DNA from 4 places in the Pseudomonas sp. TMB3-21 genome. Region 3 is predicted to be linked to each of the others. Evidence: predicted binding sites of a transcription regulator. Region 3 holds the regulator's gene; each other region holds the start of a gene.

Region 1 (4,210 bases), 290 kb from region 3:
TTGATGCCTTGCTGCTCCATCAGTTTGTTGAGACGGCTCGAGACCAGATACTGCTTGTTTTCACCGAGCAGAATGCCACAGGCTTTTTCCAGGAAGACCCGGAACTGTTCGAAATCCAAATTACCCGTAGACAAAGATGCCGCCTCTTAAATCGTGTTGACCGCCAGGGACAGAAGGTCCCTAGCTGTTATCTGCTGCTTTGATCCGGTTGACTACCCGGGATGCCAGGTCATCAGGACGGAACTTGGCGAGAAAGTCATCGGCTCCGACTTTCTTGACCATCGCCTGATTGAACACGCCCGACAACGAAGTGTGCAGGATGATGTGCAATTTTTGCATGCGTGGGTCGCTGCGGATTTCAGCCGTGAGTGTGTACCCGTCCATTTCCGGCATCTCGATGTCGGAAATCATCATCAGGAACTCTTCTTCCGGCTTCTTGCCCTCGTCAACCAGCTTGCGCAGGTAATCCAGCGCTTGCCGACCGTCGTTCAGCGCCACCACTTCGACACCGACTGTCTGCAGACAACGCGTGACCTGCTTTCGTGCCACTGAAGAGTCATCGACCGTCAATACCCGCAACGACAACGCCTTGTGCTGGGTTTCGACATCGACCACACCCACCGAAATCGCTTCCGGCGTTGGCGCTACTTCGGCCAGCACCTTTTCGACGTCGATGATTTCGACCAACTGATTGTCGACCCGAGTCACCGCCGTCAGGTAGTGATCGCGCCCGGTGCCCTTGGGCGGCGGATGGATCTCTTCCCAGTTCATGTTGACGATACGTTCCACCGAGCGCACCAGGAAACCCTGCGTCTTGGTGTTGTATTCCGTGATGATCACGAACGGATTGCTTTGATCTTTCAGTGCACCCGAACCGGTCGCCATCGCCAGATCGAGGATCGGAATGGTCGCCCCCCGGATACTGGCCACACCGCACACGACGGGACTGGACTTGGGCATCAGGGTCAGCTTGGGGCATTGCAGCACCTCGCGAACCTTGAACACGTTGATCCCGTACAGCTGCTGCCCGTCCAGACGGAACAACAACAGCTCAAGGCGATTCTGCCCCACCAGTTGCGTGCGCTGGTTTACTGAATCCATTACCCCAGCCATGCCCAGACTCCTACATCAACGCTCTAAGTGTGTTGCGACGCACATTCATCACTAAACGGCACGGCGCTTGCTTTTTAACCCGTATGAACTCAGAACCGACATTTTTCCGACGCCTGACATCAACCTTGCGCAGATTGCTCTGTGCGATGTCGGCCGTCTGCCTGTTCAACGCTGGCAGCCCTGCCCATGCTGACGCGGTTACCTTGCCTGATATGCTTATCGGCGTGACCCAGGGCTTTCTTGAATTCACCGTAGAGGACTATCTGGCAACCAGTCAAACGGAAGGCCGCTACGAGATACAGGTCAACCAGCTTGATCCAAGGTTGCGCATGCCCATGTGCGACAAGGAATTGACAGCGTCTCTGGAGAGTCCGGCGAAGCCACTGGGACGGGTAACGGTCAAGGTTCGCTGCGAGGGTGCCTCGCCCTGGACGGTGTTCGTACCCGCTCAAGTCCGCCTGTTTCGAGAGATTGTGACGACCACTCGTCCGTTAAGACGTGCCGATATTGTTCAGCCCGAAGATGTCGGGATGCGTGAACGCGACATCAGCCTGATCAGTCAGGGCTACCTGACCACGCTGGACCAGGCGATCGGGCAACGATTGACCCGACCAATGGTCGCCGATCAGGTCATTACGCTGGTCCACCTGGAGCAGGCCGAAGTCATTCGCAAAGGCGATCAGGTAGTGATCACCGCCCGCAGCGGCACGCTCAGCGTGCGCATGCCCGGCGAGGCCATGGCCAACGGTGGCATGAGCGAGCAGATTCGCGTAAAAAACCTCAACTCCAAGCGAGTCATCAAGGCGCAGGTCACCGCGCCTGGCCAAGTGGAAGTGTCCATGTAGGATTCTCTGCCGGTGAAAAGTGGCGTTGCCCGAGGCTGTTCCCTAAACTGTGCCTATGCAGAGAATTGCTGGCGCGTGCGGGCTCATTTCTTGAAAAATGGGCCTAAAGTTTTCCAAGGGAGAGCCGAAAACATGGCAAGCGTCCAAATACCTAGAGGTTTTTACGATCATGGTCATTGATTTCAGCCGTTTAAACAGCTCCTCGCCACTAACGGGCACTACACGTACCAGCGCCACCAAGGACGTTGCCGAAGCAGGCAAATCCGCGCCGCTGACTACCCCGGCCGAACAGGCCAATGCCACCAAGAGCGGGGAATCGGTACACCTCAGCAATGAGGCTCAACAGTTGCAGAAGGTCACTGACAAGCTGCGCGATCAGCCCGCCGTAGACAAAGCCCGTGTGGCCGAGTTGAAAGCCGCGATTGCCGATGGCAGCTATAAAGTCGACAGCAACCGTGTAGCCAGCAAACTGCTCAACTTCGAAGCCCAGCGCTAGGCCACCGCCTGCGCCAGGCTTTTGGACGCTTAAACCCCAAGGCCAGCCATGCACGACACTAATCTACTGCAACTGATCACCGACGACTTTGCTCCAGCGCAACATTTGCTGGAGTTATTGCAAACCGAATCCATCGCCTTGCACGGTCGCGACATGCCTTTGCTCGAAGAAATTCTGGCGCAGAAGCAGGCAATGATCATTCTGCTTGAACAGCATGGCCGCAAGCGCAGTGAACTCCTCGCCAGTCTCAACCTGCCGACCGATCGCAGTGGTCTGGAGCAACTCGCCAGCCAGTCGAGCATCGGCGATCAGTTATTGGCGCAGAGTGACGTGTTGACGGATCTTCTGGCTCAATGCCAGGCCGCAAACGGCAACAACGGCCAATCGATTCTGGTCCAGCAGGCGGCGACCGCCAATCAGCTGAAAATCCTCACCGGCGGTGAACCGCCAGCACTTTATGATGCCCGTGGATCTACCGCCAAGCTGTCGAAGCCTCGGCCGCTCAGCCAGGCTTGAAGCTGCTATTGCCCTCGCCCTATCAAGACGCGACACTTGCTGGCAATATACTGGCCAGCCGTAGTCTTATTCTGTCTGGAGATTGATGAACCGTGTCCAATGCCCTCAACGCGGAAGATGCGCCGCAGCCACCCAAGGTGCTTAGCACACCGTTGGAAATCTCCGGCAACCTGCGCCAGCTGCAAGACAGTCATGACCCGTTGATCATCACCTTTCTGGAGCGTACCCATCGCTTCCAGAGCTATCTGGTTGATGTTGACCGGGACAGTGGCACCATCGCTTTCGATGAAATGATCCCGCGTGATGGCGAACGCTTTTTGCTGGCCGGCGAACCGTTCAAGGTCGAAGGTTTTCACGACGGTGTGCGCATCGCCTGGGACAGCAACGGCCCCTTGAGCCTCGATGAATCGGGCGACAGTCGCTGCTACCGCGGGCCTTTGCCTGACGAGGTGGTTTACCACCAACGTCGCAATGCGTTTCGCGCAGCGTTGAAACTCGCGCAATTGGTGAGCGTCGATCTGGACGGCGAGAAGCTGAAGAAACCCATCAGCGGCAAGCTGCTCGACATCTCGGCTACCGGTTGCAAGTTGCGTTTCGAGGGTGACATCACCAGCAGTTTGCAGCTTGGTCAGGTTTACGACCGCTTCGCCGTTGACCTGCCGTTTGGCAAGATGAGTGCTCCGGTCGAGTTGCGTTATCTGCACTTTGAAGAAAAAATCTCCACCACCTTCGCCGGCATCCGTTTTCATAACATGAGCGGCCTGGTGCAGCGTCAAGTCGAGCGTTTCGTCTACCAGTTGCAGCGTGAAGCACGACGCTTCGACAAAGACGACTTCTGATACGCAGCTCCATCAAAAACGGGCAGTCCCTTGCGGTGACTGCCCGTTTTTTTATGCCTTCGCTTTTATCACGCCAGCAGGTTAAGGCCTGGCCTCGGTAAAACTCTGCTCGCGCCCCGCGTCCGGGTCTTCCGGCGGCGTTTCTGTCTCGGGCGCAGGTTCCGGCTCTGGCTCCGGCTCTGGTTCCGGCTCAACAGGGTTATGCATCTGCTCGTGCACCACTTGCTCATCAACCCGCGGGTCGAGGCAGGCCACCAGCGGCGAACTCGACATGCTGTCCGGCATGGCGACGTGATGCAGCGGCGCATCCTCCACCTGATGCAGGTTAGTGACCGCTTTCGGACGGATCCGCCAGACCAGCACCAAGGCAAAGAAACTGAAGAACGCATAGAGCATCTGAC
Region 2 (4,210 bases), 1.2 Mb from region 3:
TTTGTCTTTGCTGATCCCGAGTTGGTCGAGGATCTGCGGCATGTCGGTGCGAATGCGCAGTTGGCGCGCCTGATCCATGCCGGCGGTCCACTCGAAATTGACCGCGCCGGGAATGTGCCCTGCCTTGGCGGCGAGGACTTTTTCACCGGAATATTCCAGCGGCCCGCGAGCATCCCACACGGCCAGGTCGGCAGCGCCAAGACGGCTTTGCAGGTATTCGCGAGTGGCGGTGGGTTCGTCGTGCAGGGTCAGGCTCACTGGGCCACCGGCCGGGGCAGGCACTTCGGTCGACAGTGGCAAGCCTTCCGCCAGCCACGAGAGCAGGCCGCCATCCACATAATGGTAATTTTTGTGGCCGATGACATCCAGCAGCCAGATGAACCGGCCCGCCCAACCGCCGCCTTCGTCGTCATAGACCACGTAGACCGCGTCCTTATGGTGGCCCAGTTCACCGAACAGCGCTTCGAGAGCGGCCGGCGGAGGCATCAGGCCGGGCGCCGGCAACTGGCCGAGCTGCGTGCGTTTGGGATCAACAAAACGCGCGCCGGGAATATGTCCTTCGGCATAGCGGGCGCTGCTGGTCAGGTCGACCAGAATCAGCTCGCGGGCGTCGAGGCGGGCGAGCAGGTCGCTCGGCTCGATCACCAGGGCCAAGCCAGAGAAGTCAGACATGTGAGGTCTCCAGAGCACAAAAGTGGGGATTGTAACGCAGGGTCATTGGCCCCGGTGGCTAAAGCTGTGCAAGGCCTTCTCGATGCACTGCGCGGTTTTGCCGAAGGCCTGCACGGTAATCTCGCAGAACGGCCCGCCGCCCTGATCAGCCACCACGATCATGATCACGCGGCCATTGTTGACCAGTGAGCGCATCAGCAAGTGTTCGCCGGCAAACGCCGAGCGCAGGCCGGCGGGCATCAGCGCGGAAAATTGCGCGGTGTTGTCCGGGGTCAGACGTACCTGCGCCTGTTGCGAAAGCAGACGTTGCAACACCTTGCTCTGGCTCACTACAAAATTCAGGTTAGCGGCGTCTTTTGGCAAACCGGCGATCTGGTGCACACGCAAATTGGCGTGCGTGCGGTCGGCCATCAAAATCATCACTCGACGCATGCCGCAGGCCACCAAGGCATCGCGGGCTGAGGAGGTCAGGTGCATGGCGTTGGTGAAACGACTCGGCTCGACCAACAGCTCGGCACATTGTTTGCGCCACTGCGCCAGGTCGACAGAGCTCGGCGCCGCAGCGGGCCGCATGCCGGGATGGACGCGATGGGTGCCTGTCGGCCAGAGCAGGGCAACGGCCGGGTGCCAGAGATCAGCCATCGCATGTTGACGCGCGCTGTTGGCGGCTTGTTGATGCAACTGCTGAAGAACATCGTCCATCGGCACTTGCAGGTAGAGACTGGTCAGGTATTGCCAGCGCTCACTGTGGGGGCTGTCCCATGCCTGTTGCGCCGACAGGGCCAGGCCATTGGCCAGCAATACGGTATTGGCCGGTTGATTGAGCCAGCGCCGCAGGGTCGGGTCGTCGTCGAGGCGGTTCTGCTGGCGCAGCGGATGGTCGCTGTCACGCGCAATGCGCAGCACTTTGACCAATTCACGCTGCTCGCTGAGCAACAGCCGATAACCCTGCTGCACCCAGATCGGCAAGTGCCAGGCGTCCACCAGTGCCTGACAAATCGCCAGCAGACGCACGCCGAACAACTGTTGCTCGACCTTGCGCGCCGATTCACCTTTATGAATGACCCGCAGTTCCCATTCTTCAAGCAGCTTGGGGTGAGTCAGCGCCATCGGCCACAACGGCGAAAGAAACAGCAGGCTGCCCCAGTGAATGTCCTGCCACAACCGCGCCAGGCGGGCGGCAAAAAAACCATTGGCTTGCTGAGTCGCGTGCTGGCTGATCAATTGCAGTTGGCGAAGGGCGATCGGGATTTCTGATTGAGGCTGGGCCGGCAGGCGTGCGAGCAGTTCTTCAGTGCGCTTGAGGCCGAGCCTATTGATCGCCACTTCAAGATTTTCCGCCGGTTCGGTCATGCTGCCATGCGTGTGCCGATTGGCTTCACGAATCACGCTCAACGCAAGGGCAGGGCTCTCCTGCATCAGGTCGGCGATATCGCGCAGCGAACTGCGATGGTCGCCAATGGCCTTGCAAACACGGTCGTGGCTGGCTTGCGGAACCGGCAGGCGGACGCCGTCGAGCAGCTTGATCCAGCCTTCGAGTGTGCTCGGTTTCGGCGTTGTAACGTTCGTTTCATTAGCCATGGTTGGACGCAATCTTCGTCTGCTTTACCGATACCCGGAGTGGGCCAAATTGGCTTTTCGCCTGAACGGGCTATAGTCTGGCGCAGTTTTGCCGATAAGGAGAAGAAGAGATTTTTCAGCTTCCGAATATGACCTTGAACCCGACTCAGTAAGTGCTCCCCTACCTATGGCTAAAATAATCGGCATCATCGTCGTATTCGCGAGTGTGCTTGGCGGATACGTGCTCTCCCACGGCAAGATTGCCGCCCTGGTCCAGCCCTTCGAAGTGCTGATCATCGGTGGTGCGGCCCTTGGTGCATTCCTGCAGGCCAACCCCAGCTACATGACCATGCACGTGCTCAAGAAATCCTTGAGCATGTTCGGCTCGCGATTCAACCACGCCTTTTACCTGGAAGTGTTGGGACTGGTTTACGAGATCCTCAACAAAAGCCGCCGCGAAGGCATGATGGCGATCGAAGGAGACATTGAAGATGCCTCGGCTAGCCCGATTTTCGCCAAGTACCCGTCAGTGCTCAAAGATGAGCGCATGACCTCTTTCGTTTGCGATTACCTGCGCATCATGTCATCCGGCAACATGGCCCCGCATGAGCTGGAAGGCCTGTTCGACATGGAGCTCTACAGCCTCAAGGAAGACCTCGAACATCCGTCTCATGCGGTCAACGGTATTGCCGATGCCCTGCCGGGGTTCGGTATCGTTGCGGCGGTATTGGGCATCGTGGTCACCATGGCCTCCTTGGGCGAAGGCGACCAGGCCGCCATCGGCATGCACGTGGGTGCAGCGCTGGTGGGCACCTTCTTCGGTATCCTCGCGGCGTACGGCTTTTTCGGTCCGCTGGCCACTTCCCTGGCGCACGATGCCAAGGAAGAGTTGAACATCTACGAAGCCATCAAGGCCTCGCTGGTCGCGTCGGCCTCCGGCATGCCGCCGTCATTGGCGGTGGAATTCGGTCGCAAGGTTCTTTACCCGGCACACCGTCCTAGCTTCGCCGAGCTGGAACAAGCGGTGCGCGGACGTTAAGTAATGGAAAATAACCAGCCGATAATCATCAAGCGCATCAAGCGCATCGCCGGTGGGCATCACGGGGGGGCCTGGAAAATCGCCTTCGCGGACTTTGCGACGGCGATGATGGCGTTCTTCCTGGTGCTGTGGCTGCTGTCTACCGCGACGCCGGAACAGAAGATAGCCATCGCCGGTTACTTCAAAGACCCTGTCGGCTTTTCCGAAAGCGGCACGCCGTACATCATCGACCTGGGTGGCTCGCCGACGCTGGCACCCGAGAACACGCTCAATCCTGAAGTGCAATCGCAGCCTCAGCCGGACAAGGTTACCGTCGACACCGAGCAGGTCGAGGGGATGGCCGAAATGGTCGAGAAGGAACGTCTCGAGTTGCTGCTGCAAGAGTTGCAGAACAAGGTTGACGAGAATCCTCAGCTGCAGAAATTCAAGGATCAGATCCTATTCGAGATCACGCCGAACGGTTTGCGCATTCAGATCATGGACGCGGAGAACCGGCCGATGTTCGACTCGGGCAGTGCGCGTTTGAAACCTTATTTTGAAGACATCCTGCTGGCCATGGCCGACACCATCAAAGCGGTGCCGAACAAGATCAGTATCAGCGGCCACACCGATGCCAAACCGTACACCGGTACCGGTGATTTCGGTAACTGGGAACTGTCGGCCAACCGTGCCAACGCTGCTCGCCGCGCATTGCTGGCCGGCAGTTATCCGGAGTCGCAAGTGGCGCGCGTGGTGGGTTATGCGTCGTCGGCGCTGTTTGATCGGGAAAGCCCGTTCAATCCGGTCAATCGTCGTATCGACATCGTTGTGCTGACCAGAAAAGCACAGGCCGCCATCGAAGGTGCGCAAGGTGCCGACCCAACGCCGATTCCGGGGGAGGGCGCGCCTGGTGAGGAGCCGGGTACGCCAGCTACATCGGCGCCACCGGTTGACCCGAAT
Region 3 (4,210 bases):
GTTCGCCGGTTTGCCGTTGACTGCCGCCGAGCCACTGATCGAGCCGACCCTGGCCGAACCGCGTCGTCCTGCGCCGGCCCCTGCCGCCGCAACCGGTGTTGATCCACGGGCGTTCGACTCGATGCGTTTCGAACTCAACAGCCTTCGCGAACTGATGGAAGTACAACTTGGTTCGCTGGCCTGGAATCAGCTGCAGGGCAGCCGTCCGGCGCAGGCCAACCTCTGGCGTCGCTTGCAACGCATCGGCTTGTCCGGCCCGTTGTCGCGCGATCTGCTCGAGATGATTACCGGAATTGAAGAACCTCGTCAGGCCTGGCGCATGTTGCTGGCGCACCTGGCGCGAATGATCGCCACCCCGGACGTCGAGCCTCTGGAAGAGGGCGGTGTGATTGCCATGGTCGGCCCTGCCGGCATGGGCAAAACCACCACGCTGGCCAAACTCGCGGCCCGTTACGTGCTCAAGTACGGCGCGCAGAGCATCGCGCTGGTCAGCATGGACAGCTATCGCATTGGTGCCCAGGAACAGCTGAAGACGCTGGGTCGGATTCTCAATGTGTCGGTCACTCACGTTGATCCGGGCCAGTCGCTGGTGCAGGCGCTGGAGCCGTTGCTGCGCAAACGTGTAGTGCTGATCGATACCGCCGGCCTGCAGGCCAGCGATCCGGCACTGCGCATGCAACTCGAAAGCCTGGCCGGTCGTGGCATCAAATCAAAAAATTATCTGGTCCTGGCAACCACCAGCCAGAAACAGGTTCTAACCGCCGCTTATCACAGTTACAAGCGTTGCGGCCTGTCTGGCTGCATTCTGACTAAACTGGATGAGACGGCGAGCCTGGGCGAGGTGTTGAGCCTGGCCATCAGTCATGAATTGCCGGTGGCGTACCTGACCGACGGACCGCGGATTCCGGATGATTTGCATCTGCCGCGCCGTCATCAACTGGTCAGCCGCGCCGTCAGCGTGCAAATGCAGGAAGAACCCAGCGAAGAAGCCATGGCTGACATGTTCGCTGACCTCTACCACAGTCCGACCAAGCGGGTTGGCTGAGGTGATAATGAACAGTTTTCGTACCTACATCGATGGTCTGCCATGCATTGTTCCATTTGTGAACGCGCAGCCAGTAATGTGGCCTCCGTCTATGCAAGACAAGGTAAAGAAATAACATGGGCAGCATGCATCCCGTACAGGTGATCGCGGTGACCGGCGGCAAAGGTGGCGTCGGCAAGACTAACGTGTCAGTGAACTTGTCCCTGGCTCTAGCTGAGCTCGGCCGGCGCGTCATGCTGCTGGACGCCGATCTGGGGCTGGCGAACGTCGACGTTCTGTTGGGGCTGACACCCAAACGTACTCTGGCCGACGTGATCGAAGGCCGCTGTGAACTGCGCGACGTATTGTTGCAAGGGCCTGGCGGAATTCGCATCGTCCCTGCCGCGTCCGGCACCCAGAGCATGGTTCATCTGAGCCCGGCGCAACACGCCGGCCTGATCCAGGCGTTCAGCGATATCGGCGACAATCTCGATGTGCTGGTCATCGACACCGCTGCGGGTATTGGTGACTCGGTAGTCAGTTTTGTTCGCGCCGCGCAAGAAGTGTTGCTGGTGGTGTGCGACGAGCCGACCTCGATCACGGACGCCTACGCGCTGATCAAACTGCTGAACCGCGATTACGGCATGAACCGCTTCCGCGTCCTGGCCAACATGGCCCAGAGCCCGCAGGAAGGGCGCAACCTTTTCGCCAAGTTGACCAAAGTCACAGACCGCTTCCTCGACGTCGCTTTGCAGTACGTCGGTGCAGTGCCGTATGACGAAAGCGTGCGCAAGGCGGTGCAAAAACAGCGCGCCGTTTACGAAGCGTTCCCGCGTTCCAAATGCTCCCTGGCTTTCAAGGCGATCGCGCAAAAGGTCGATACCTGGCCGTTGCCTGCCAACCCTCGTGGGCATCTGGAGTTTTTCGTCGAGCGCCTCGTGCAACAGACCGCAGGACCCGTGCTATGACAGCTACCGGTTACAACGTTTACAAGAAGTCGGCACCTGACGCGCAGTACGAGTTGATCGAGCGTTACGCGCCACTGGTCAAGCGCATTGCCTATCACTTGCTGGCGCGTCTGCCAGCCAGTGTCCAGGTAGAAGATCTGATTCAGGCCGGGATGATCGGCCTGCTCGAAGTGTCGACCAAATACGACGCCAGCAAAGGCGCAAGTTTTGAAACGTACGCGGGCATTCGAATCCGCGGCGCGATGCTCGATGAAGTGCGCAAGGGCGACTGGGCACCTCGCTCGGTCCACCGCAATACGCGCATGGTCAGCGACGCAATTCGCTCGATTGAAGCTAAAACCGGTCGTGACGCTAAAGATCACGAAGTTGCGGCCGAACTCCAATTGAGTCTCGACGATTACTACGGGATTTTGAACGACACCCTGGGTAGCCGTTTATTCAGTTTCGACGACCTGTTGCAGGACGGCGAACACGAAGGGTTGCACGAGGACGGCGCGAGTGCACACATGGAGCCGTCACGCGACCTGGAAGATGAACGCTTCCAGGCGGCGCTGGCGGATGCCATTGCCAACTTGCCGGAGCGTGAGCGGCTGGTGTTGGCGCTGTACTACGACGAAGAGCTGAATCTCAAGGAAATCGGCGAAGTCCTGGGGGTCAGTGAATCCCGGGTCAGCCAGTTACACAGCCAGTGCGCGGCCCGTTTGCGGGGGCGTTTGGGGGAGTGGCGAGCGCGCTGAAGGCAGTGTGGGGACACTGCGAACGTGGCTGGTGTGGTGTTTAACCGCGCCGGTCGCGATCTGCTGTGCTCCAGACAGTCATCGAGTGTTTGCCGGATTGATTGAAGTGGCGCGCCCAGGTGCTGGGCGCGTTTAAGACTGCTTGGAGGTCGAATTGGACAAGAACATGAAAATCCTCATCGTTGATGACTTCTCAACGATGCGGCGGATCATAAAAAACCTGTTGCGTGACCTTGGGTTCACCAACACGGTCGAGGCTGACGATGGCACCACCGCCATTCCGGTTCTCAACAGCGGCAGCATCGACTTTCTGGTAACAGACTGGAACATGCCTGGCATGACCGGTATCGACCTGCTGCGCCACGTGCGCGCCGATGAAAAGCTCAAGCACCTGCCGGTGCTGATGGTGACCGCTGAAGCCAAGCGCGAGCAGATCATCGAAGCGGCCCAGGCCGGTGTTAACGGCTATGTGGTCAAGCCCTTCACGGCCCAGGCGTTGAAAGACAAGATCGAGAAGATTTTCGAACGCATTGGCTGAGAGACGGCGCCACGGGGGAGCTATGGACAACAACGAATCTTCACAGGGTAATTTTGAATCGACCCTGAAAAAACACGCGGTCGAGCTGGTCGAAAGCCTTGAAAAAGGCAGGTTCGGCGACGCGGTGCAATTGATCCATGAGCTCAATCAGACCCGTGACCGCGGCCTGTATCAGGAAGTGGGCAAACTCACACGCGAGCTGCACAGCGCGATCGTCAATTTCCAGATTGACCCGCACATGCCGCAAGCCGAGGAAGTGTCCCAGATAACAGACGCCACCGAGCGTCTGGGTTATGTGGTCAAGCTGACCGAGGCCGCCGCCAACCGCACCATGGACCTGGTTGAAAACGCCACGCCACTGGTCAACGGCCTGAGCGAAGAAGCGCAGGCGCTGAGCGCGGATTGGGGACGGTTCATGCGTCGAGAGGTCGGGGCTGAAGAGTTCCGCGAACTGGCCCGGCGAGTCGACGGTTTCCTGACACGCAGCAGCGCTGACAATCGCGTGGTAGCGAGCAACCTCAACGACATCCTGCTTGCTCAGGATTATCAGGACCTCACCGGCCAAGTGATCAAGCGTGTGACCCAGCTGGTCACCGAAGTTGAAAGCAATTTGCTCAAGCTCGTGCTCATGGCCAGTCAGGTGGACCGCTTCGCGGGCATCGAACATGACCGTGATGCGATGCTTCAAGAAAAAGATCCGCAAAAACATCTCTCTCAGGGTGAAGGTCCGCAGATTCATGCCGATAAAAGAGAAGACGTTGTGTCCGGTCAGGACGATGTGGACGATTTGCTATCCAGCCTAGGGTTTTAGAATTTTAGGTTTTTTAGGTTTTTAGACCTGTAGGAGCACCCCCTTAATGAGCTTCGGCGCCGATGAAGAGATCCTTCAGGATTTCCTGGTTGAGGCCGGCGAGATTCTAGAGCAGCTGTCCGAACAGTTGGT
Region 4 (4,210 bases), 1.4 Mb from region 3:
GTGAACCCGCCGCACACCATCGACGTGCAGGCGCAGAAAGTCGAAGAGCCAACCCGCAAAGACGTGTGAGCACTGACTAATGTTTGGTATCAGCTTCTCTGAACTGCTGCTCGTCGGCCTCATCGCCCTGCTGGTGCTGGGCCCTGAGCGTCTGCCGGGTGCTGCGCGCACAGCCGGCCTGTGGGTCGGCCGTCTGAAGCGCAGCTTCAACGCGATCAAACAGGAAGTTGAGCGTGAAATCGGTGCTGACGAGATCCGTCGGCAACTGCACAACGAACACATTCTGTCGCTGGAGCAGGAGGCGCGGAAGATTTTCACGCCGACTCAGCAGGAGCCCACGCCGGTGCCACCGGTCGAGCCCGTGGCCCCGCAGACCATTCACGCGCCGAAACCTGACGCTGCGCCTGTCACGGCGCCGGTGGTGACCGCTGTTGAACCCGCGCCCTCAGCGCCCTCCACCGCGCCCGTCACCCCGGCGCCTCACGATACCCCTTTGCCGCCGCGAGCCCCATGAGCGACCTTCCTGAAAACGACCAGCACATGCCGCTGGTGTCGCACCTCACCGAACTGCGTACTCGACTGCTGCGCTGCGTAGCGGCGATCTTCATCATTTTCGCCGGGCTGTTCGCCTTCACCCAGCAGATTTACACCTTTGTCTCCACGCCGTTGCGCCAGTATTTGCCCACCGGCGCGACGATGATTGCTACCGATGTGTCGTCACCGTTCCTCACGCCGTTGAAGCTGACCATGATGGTCTCGCTGTTCCTGGCGATTCCGGTGATCCTGCATCAGATCTGGGGCTTCATCGCGCCAGGCCTGTACAAGCATGAAAAGCGCATTGCGGTGCCGCTGCTGATGTCGAGCATTCTGCTGTTCTACACCGGCATGGCGTTCGCCTATTACCTGGTTTTCCCGTTGATCTTCCAGTTCTTCGCCGCCGCCACCCCGGCCGGCGTGGAAATGATGACTGACATCGCCAGCTACCTCGATTTCGTCATGACGCTGTTCTTCGCCTTCGGCGTCGCCTTTGAGATTCCGGTGGCCGTGGTCTTGCTGGTATGGATCGGCGTGGTCAATGTCGCCTACTTGAAGAAGATTCGCCCCTACGTGATCATCGGTTGCTTCGTGGTGGGCATGATCCTGACCCCGCCGGACATTTTTTCGCAGACGCTGCTGGCGGTGCCGATGTGGATGCTGTTCGAGATCGGCATCCTGTTTAGCAGTCTGATCAGCAAACGCGGTGATCATCCTGACGATCAGCCGGTCGACGACCCCAACGATCAGCCTCCTGCGACTCAAGCGTGAACCTGCTGCTGCTCGAAGAGGCCGATTTCATTGCGGCTGACCGGGTGATCCTGCGGGATCGACGGTTGACGCACATGCAGGAAGTCCATCGCTGCGAAGTCGGGGACAGCATGCGCGTCGGGCGCATCGGCGGCCTGATGGGCTCGGCTGAAGTGCTACACCTGGCCGCCGATGAAGCCGAACTGCGCGTCACGCTTGATCAGTCACCACCCGCCAAGCTGCCACTGACGCTGATCCTGGCCCTGCCACGCCCGAAAATGCTGCGCAGGGTGTTTCAGACGGTCGCGGCCATGGGTGTGCCGCGCATCGTGCTGGTGAACAGCTATCGCGTCGAGAAGAGCTTCTGGCAGACGCCGTTCCTTGAGCCCGAGGCAATTCGCGAGCAGTTGATACTGGGCCTCGAACAGGCGCGAGACAGCGTGCTGCCGGAAATCGTCATCGAGAAGCGCTTCAAACCGTTCGTTGAGGATCGCTTGCCGGCGATGGCGGAAGGCACGCTCGGTTTGGTCGGCCACCCTGGCAAGTACCCGCCCTGCCCGCGCGGGCTGGACGAACCTGTGACCCTCGCCATCGGTCCGGAAGGCGGCTGGATTCCTTACGAAATCGACCTGCTGGGCAAATCCGGCCTTCAGCCGGTGCAACTGGGCGAACGCATCCTGCGCGTCGAAACCGCCGTCACCGCGTTGCTCGCTCGCCTGTTCTGACTATCTCAATACCTTTAGCAACTGGCGCAGCCTGCGTCCGGCCGCGCAGCAGTCTTTTGTCCACCTCTGTAGTGGTTCAGGGAAATTGTGCAATCAGGGTTAGACGGCTGCTGCGCAGCCGAACGCAGGCTGCGCCAGCTGCTACAAGGATGACGTCCGTCGTGAAGTCCGGGGACTTTCTACAGAATCCCACCCATGGGCCGATACAGCTTCCATAAAAACCAATTTGTGGTCTGTGGGAGTTGCAGCAATGTACGGATGGCTAGCCGAGAAACTGGGAAACGTCAGCGTTAATCGCAAACTGGGGATCGGCTTCGGTCTGGTGCTGCTGTTGACGTTATTGATCACCTTCACCGGCTGGACCGGTTTAGGCGAGGTGATGAGCCGCGGTGACAAGCTGGGCTTTATCTCCAGCCTCAACGACCTCAGCAAAGAGCTGCGCATCGCCCGCCAGGCTTACGAAATGCGCCGTGGCGAACAGGGCCCTGAGGAGGTCAATCAGCTACTGGGTAAACTCGACAGCGGACTGAATACCGCACGCACGCTGATCGAACAACCGTCAGACATCGCTTTGATTGACCAGCAACTGGCCGCCGTAAGCGAATACAAGCGTGCGTTCGGCGCGATGACACAGGCCAGCGCACAGCGTGAAGACGCCCGCAGCAAGCTCGGCGCTGCTGCCGATAATGCCGTGGCGAAGATCGCGGAGATCGAGAAATCCATGCTGCAAGGCGACAACATTGCGCAGTTCAACAGCGTGGTCGACCTGAGCAAACAACTGCAGCAAGCGCGCTACCAGGTCCGTGGCTACACCTATAGCGGCCGGGCCGACGCTGAACAACCGGCCCTCGACGCTATCGACGCTGCGCTGAAAACCCTCAGCAGCCTGACGACCAGTCTTCCGGAGGAATTCGCCGCCAACCTGCAACAGTCCGGCGAATCGTTGAAGACTTATCGCGCCGCCGTCAGCCAGTTCCGCGACTCCCAAACCGCCAATGCCGCCGCCCTCAAAAGTATGAGCGCGCAAGGCGATGTCCTGATTGATGCCAGCACGAAACTCACGGTTTCACAGACCGTCGTGCGTGATACCGACGCGGCCCATGCCAAGAACATGCTGATGTGGGCCACCGGCCTGGCGCTGGTTATCAGCCTTTTCGCGGCATGGTTCATCACTCGCCAGATCGTCACGCCACTGAACGAAACGCTTAAGGTGGCCGAGCGCATCGCGGCCGGCGATTTGACGCACAACCTGGCGTCGCAACGCCGTGACGAACTCGGCCAGTTGCAACGCGCGATCCAGAGCATGACGGAAGGCCTGCGCGTACTGATCAGCGGGATCGGCGAGGGTGTCACCCAGATCGCCAGCGCGGCCGAAGAGTTGTCCGCCGTGACCGAGCAGACCAGCGCCGGGGTCAATAGCCAGAAGATCGAGACCGATCAGGTCGCGACTGCCATGAACGAAATGACCGCCACCGTGCAGGAAGTCGCGCGCAACGCCGAAGAAGCGTCCGAAGCGGCTGCCGCTGCAGATCAGCAAGCCCGCGAGGGTGACAAAGTGGTGGGTGAAGCCATCGCACAAATCGAGCGTCTGGCGCTCGAAGTCGGCAACTCCACCGAAGCCATGGGGCATCTCAAGCGCGAGAGCGACAAGATTGGCAGCGTCCTCGACGTGATCAAATCCGTGGCCCAGCAGACTAACCTGCTGGCGCTCAACGCGGCGATTGAAGCAGCGCGCGCCGGTGAGGCTGGACGCGGTTTTGCGGTGGTCGCCGACGAAGTCCGCAGCCTCGCCCAGCGCACACAGAAATCCACGGAGGAAATCGAAGAACTCATCATCGGCCTGCAAACCGGCACCCAGCAAGTGGCGACCATCATGGACAACAGCCGTACCCTGACCGACAGCAGCGTCGAGCTGACCCGTCGGGCCGGCGGCTCACTGGAAAACATCACGCGCACGGTATCGGCGATTCAGTCGATGAACCAGCAGATTGCCGCCGCTGCTGAACAGCAGACCGCAGTAGCTGAGGAGATAAACCGTAGCGTGCTGAATGTCCGTGATGTGTCCGAGCAGACCTCGGCCGCCAGCGAAGAGACGGCGGCTTCCAGCATTGAGTTGGCGCGGTTGGGTACGCATTTGCAGACGCTGGTGGGCAGGTTCAAGGTTTGAAGTGATTCAAAGATAATCAGCCAAAAAAAACCCC

Evidence for each region. Region 3 encodes FliA, which starts transcription of late flagellar genes. Its sites were predicted from a motif close to CTAAAGTTTNNNNNNNNNNNGCCGNTAA; they were not measured.
Region 1: a site for FliA is predicted at 2,062-2,089, ahead of flgM (flagellar biosynthesis anti-sigma factor FlgM). Genes of this name have one in related genera too.
Region 2: a site for FliA is predicted at 2,324-2,351, ahead of motA (flagellar motor stator protein MotA). Genes of this name have one in related genera too.
Region 4: a site for FliA is predicted at 2,189-2,216, ahead of ACYZTS_RS05730 (methyl-accepting chemotaxis protein). Genes of this name have one in related genera too.

Annotation. Positions count from the first base shown of each region.
Region 1 is NZ_CM142718.1:113,544-117,753, forward strand. Features, by position in the region: gene cheR (protein-glutamate O-methyltransferase CheR) at 1-134, opposite strand, end outside; gene ACYZTS_RS00705 (chemotaxis protein CheV) at 181-1,113, opposite strand; gene flgA (flagellar basal body P-ring formation chaperone FlgA) at 1,197-1,958, shown strand; gene flgM (flagellar biosynthesis anti-sigma factor FlgM) at 2,128-2,454, shown strand; gene ACYZTS_RS00720 (flagella synthesis protein FlgN) at 2,503-2,970, shown strand; gene ACYZTS_RS00725 (flagellar brake protein) at 3,063-3,809, shown strand; gene ACYZTS_RS00730 (MFS transporter) at 3,891-4,210, opposite strand, start outside.
Region 2 is NZ_CM142718.1:1,063,052-1,067,261, reverse strand. Features, by position in the region: gene ACYZTS_RS05000 (rhodanese-like domain-containing protein) at 1-672, opposite strand, end outside; gene ACYZTS_RS04995 (HDOD domain-containing protein) at 715-2,253, opposite strand; gene motA (flagellar motor stator protein MotA) at 2,420-3,271, shown strand; gene motB (flagellar motor protein MotB) at 3,275-4,210, shown strand, end outside.
Region 3 is NZ_CM142718.1:5,512,954-5,517,163, reverse strand. Features, by position in the region: gene flhF (flagellar biosynthesis protein FlhF) at 1-1,045, shown strand, start outside; gene fleN (flagellar synthesis regulator FleN) at 1,162-1,992, shown strand; gene fliA (RNA polymerase sigma factor FliA) at 1,989-2,729, shown strand; gene ACYZTS_RS25245 (chemotaxis response regulator CheY) at 2,896-3,267, shown strand; gene ACYZTS_RS25240 (protein phosphatase CheZ) at 3,290-4,078, shown strand; gene ACYZTS_RS25235 (chemotaxis protein CheA) at 4,125-4,210, shown strand, end outside.
Region 4 is NZ_CM142718.1:1,232,877-1,237,086, forward strand. Features, by position in the region: gene ACYZTS_RS05710 (twin-arginine translocase TatA/TatE family subunit) at 1-69, shown strand, start outside; gene tatB (Sec-independent protein translocase protein TatB) at 80-514, shown strand; gene tatC (twin-arginine translocase subunit TatC) at 511-1,305, shown strand; gene ACYZTS_RS05725 (16S rRNA (uracil(1498)-N(3))-methyltransferase) at 1,302-2,009, shown strand; gene ACYZTS_RS05730 (methyl-accepting chemotaxis protein) at 2,260-4,176, shown strand.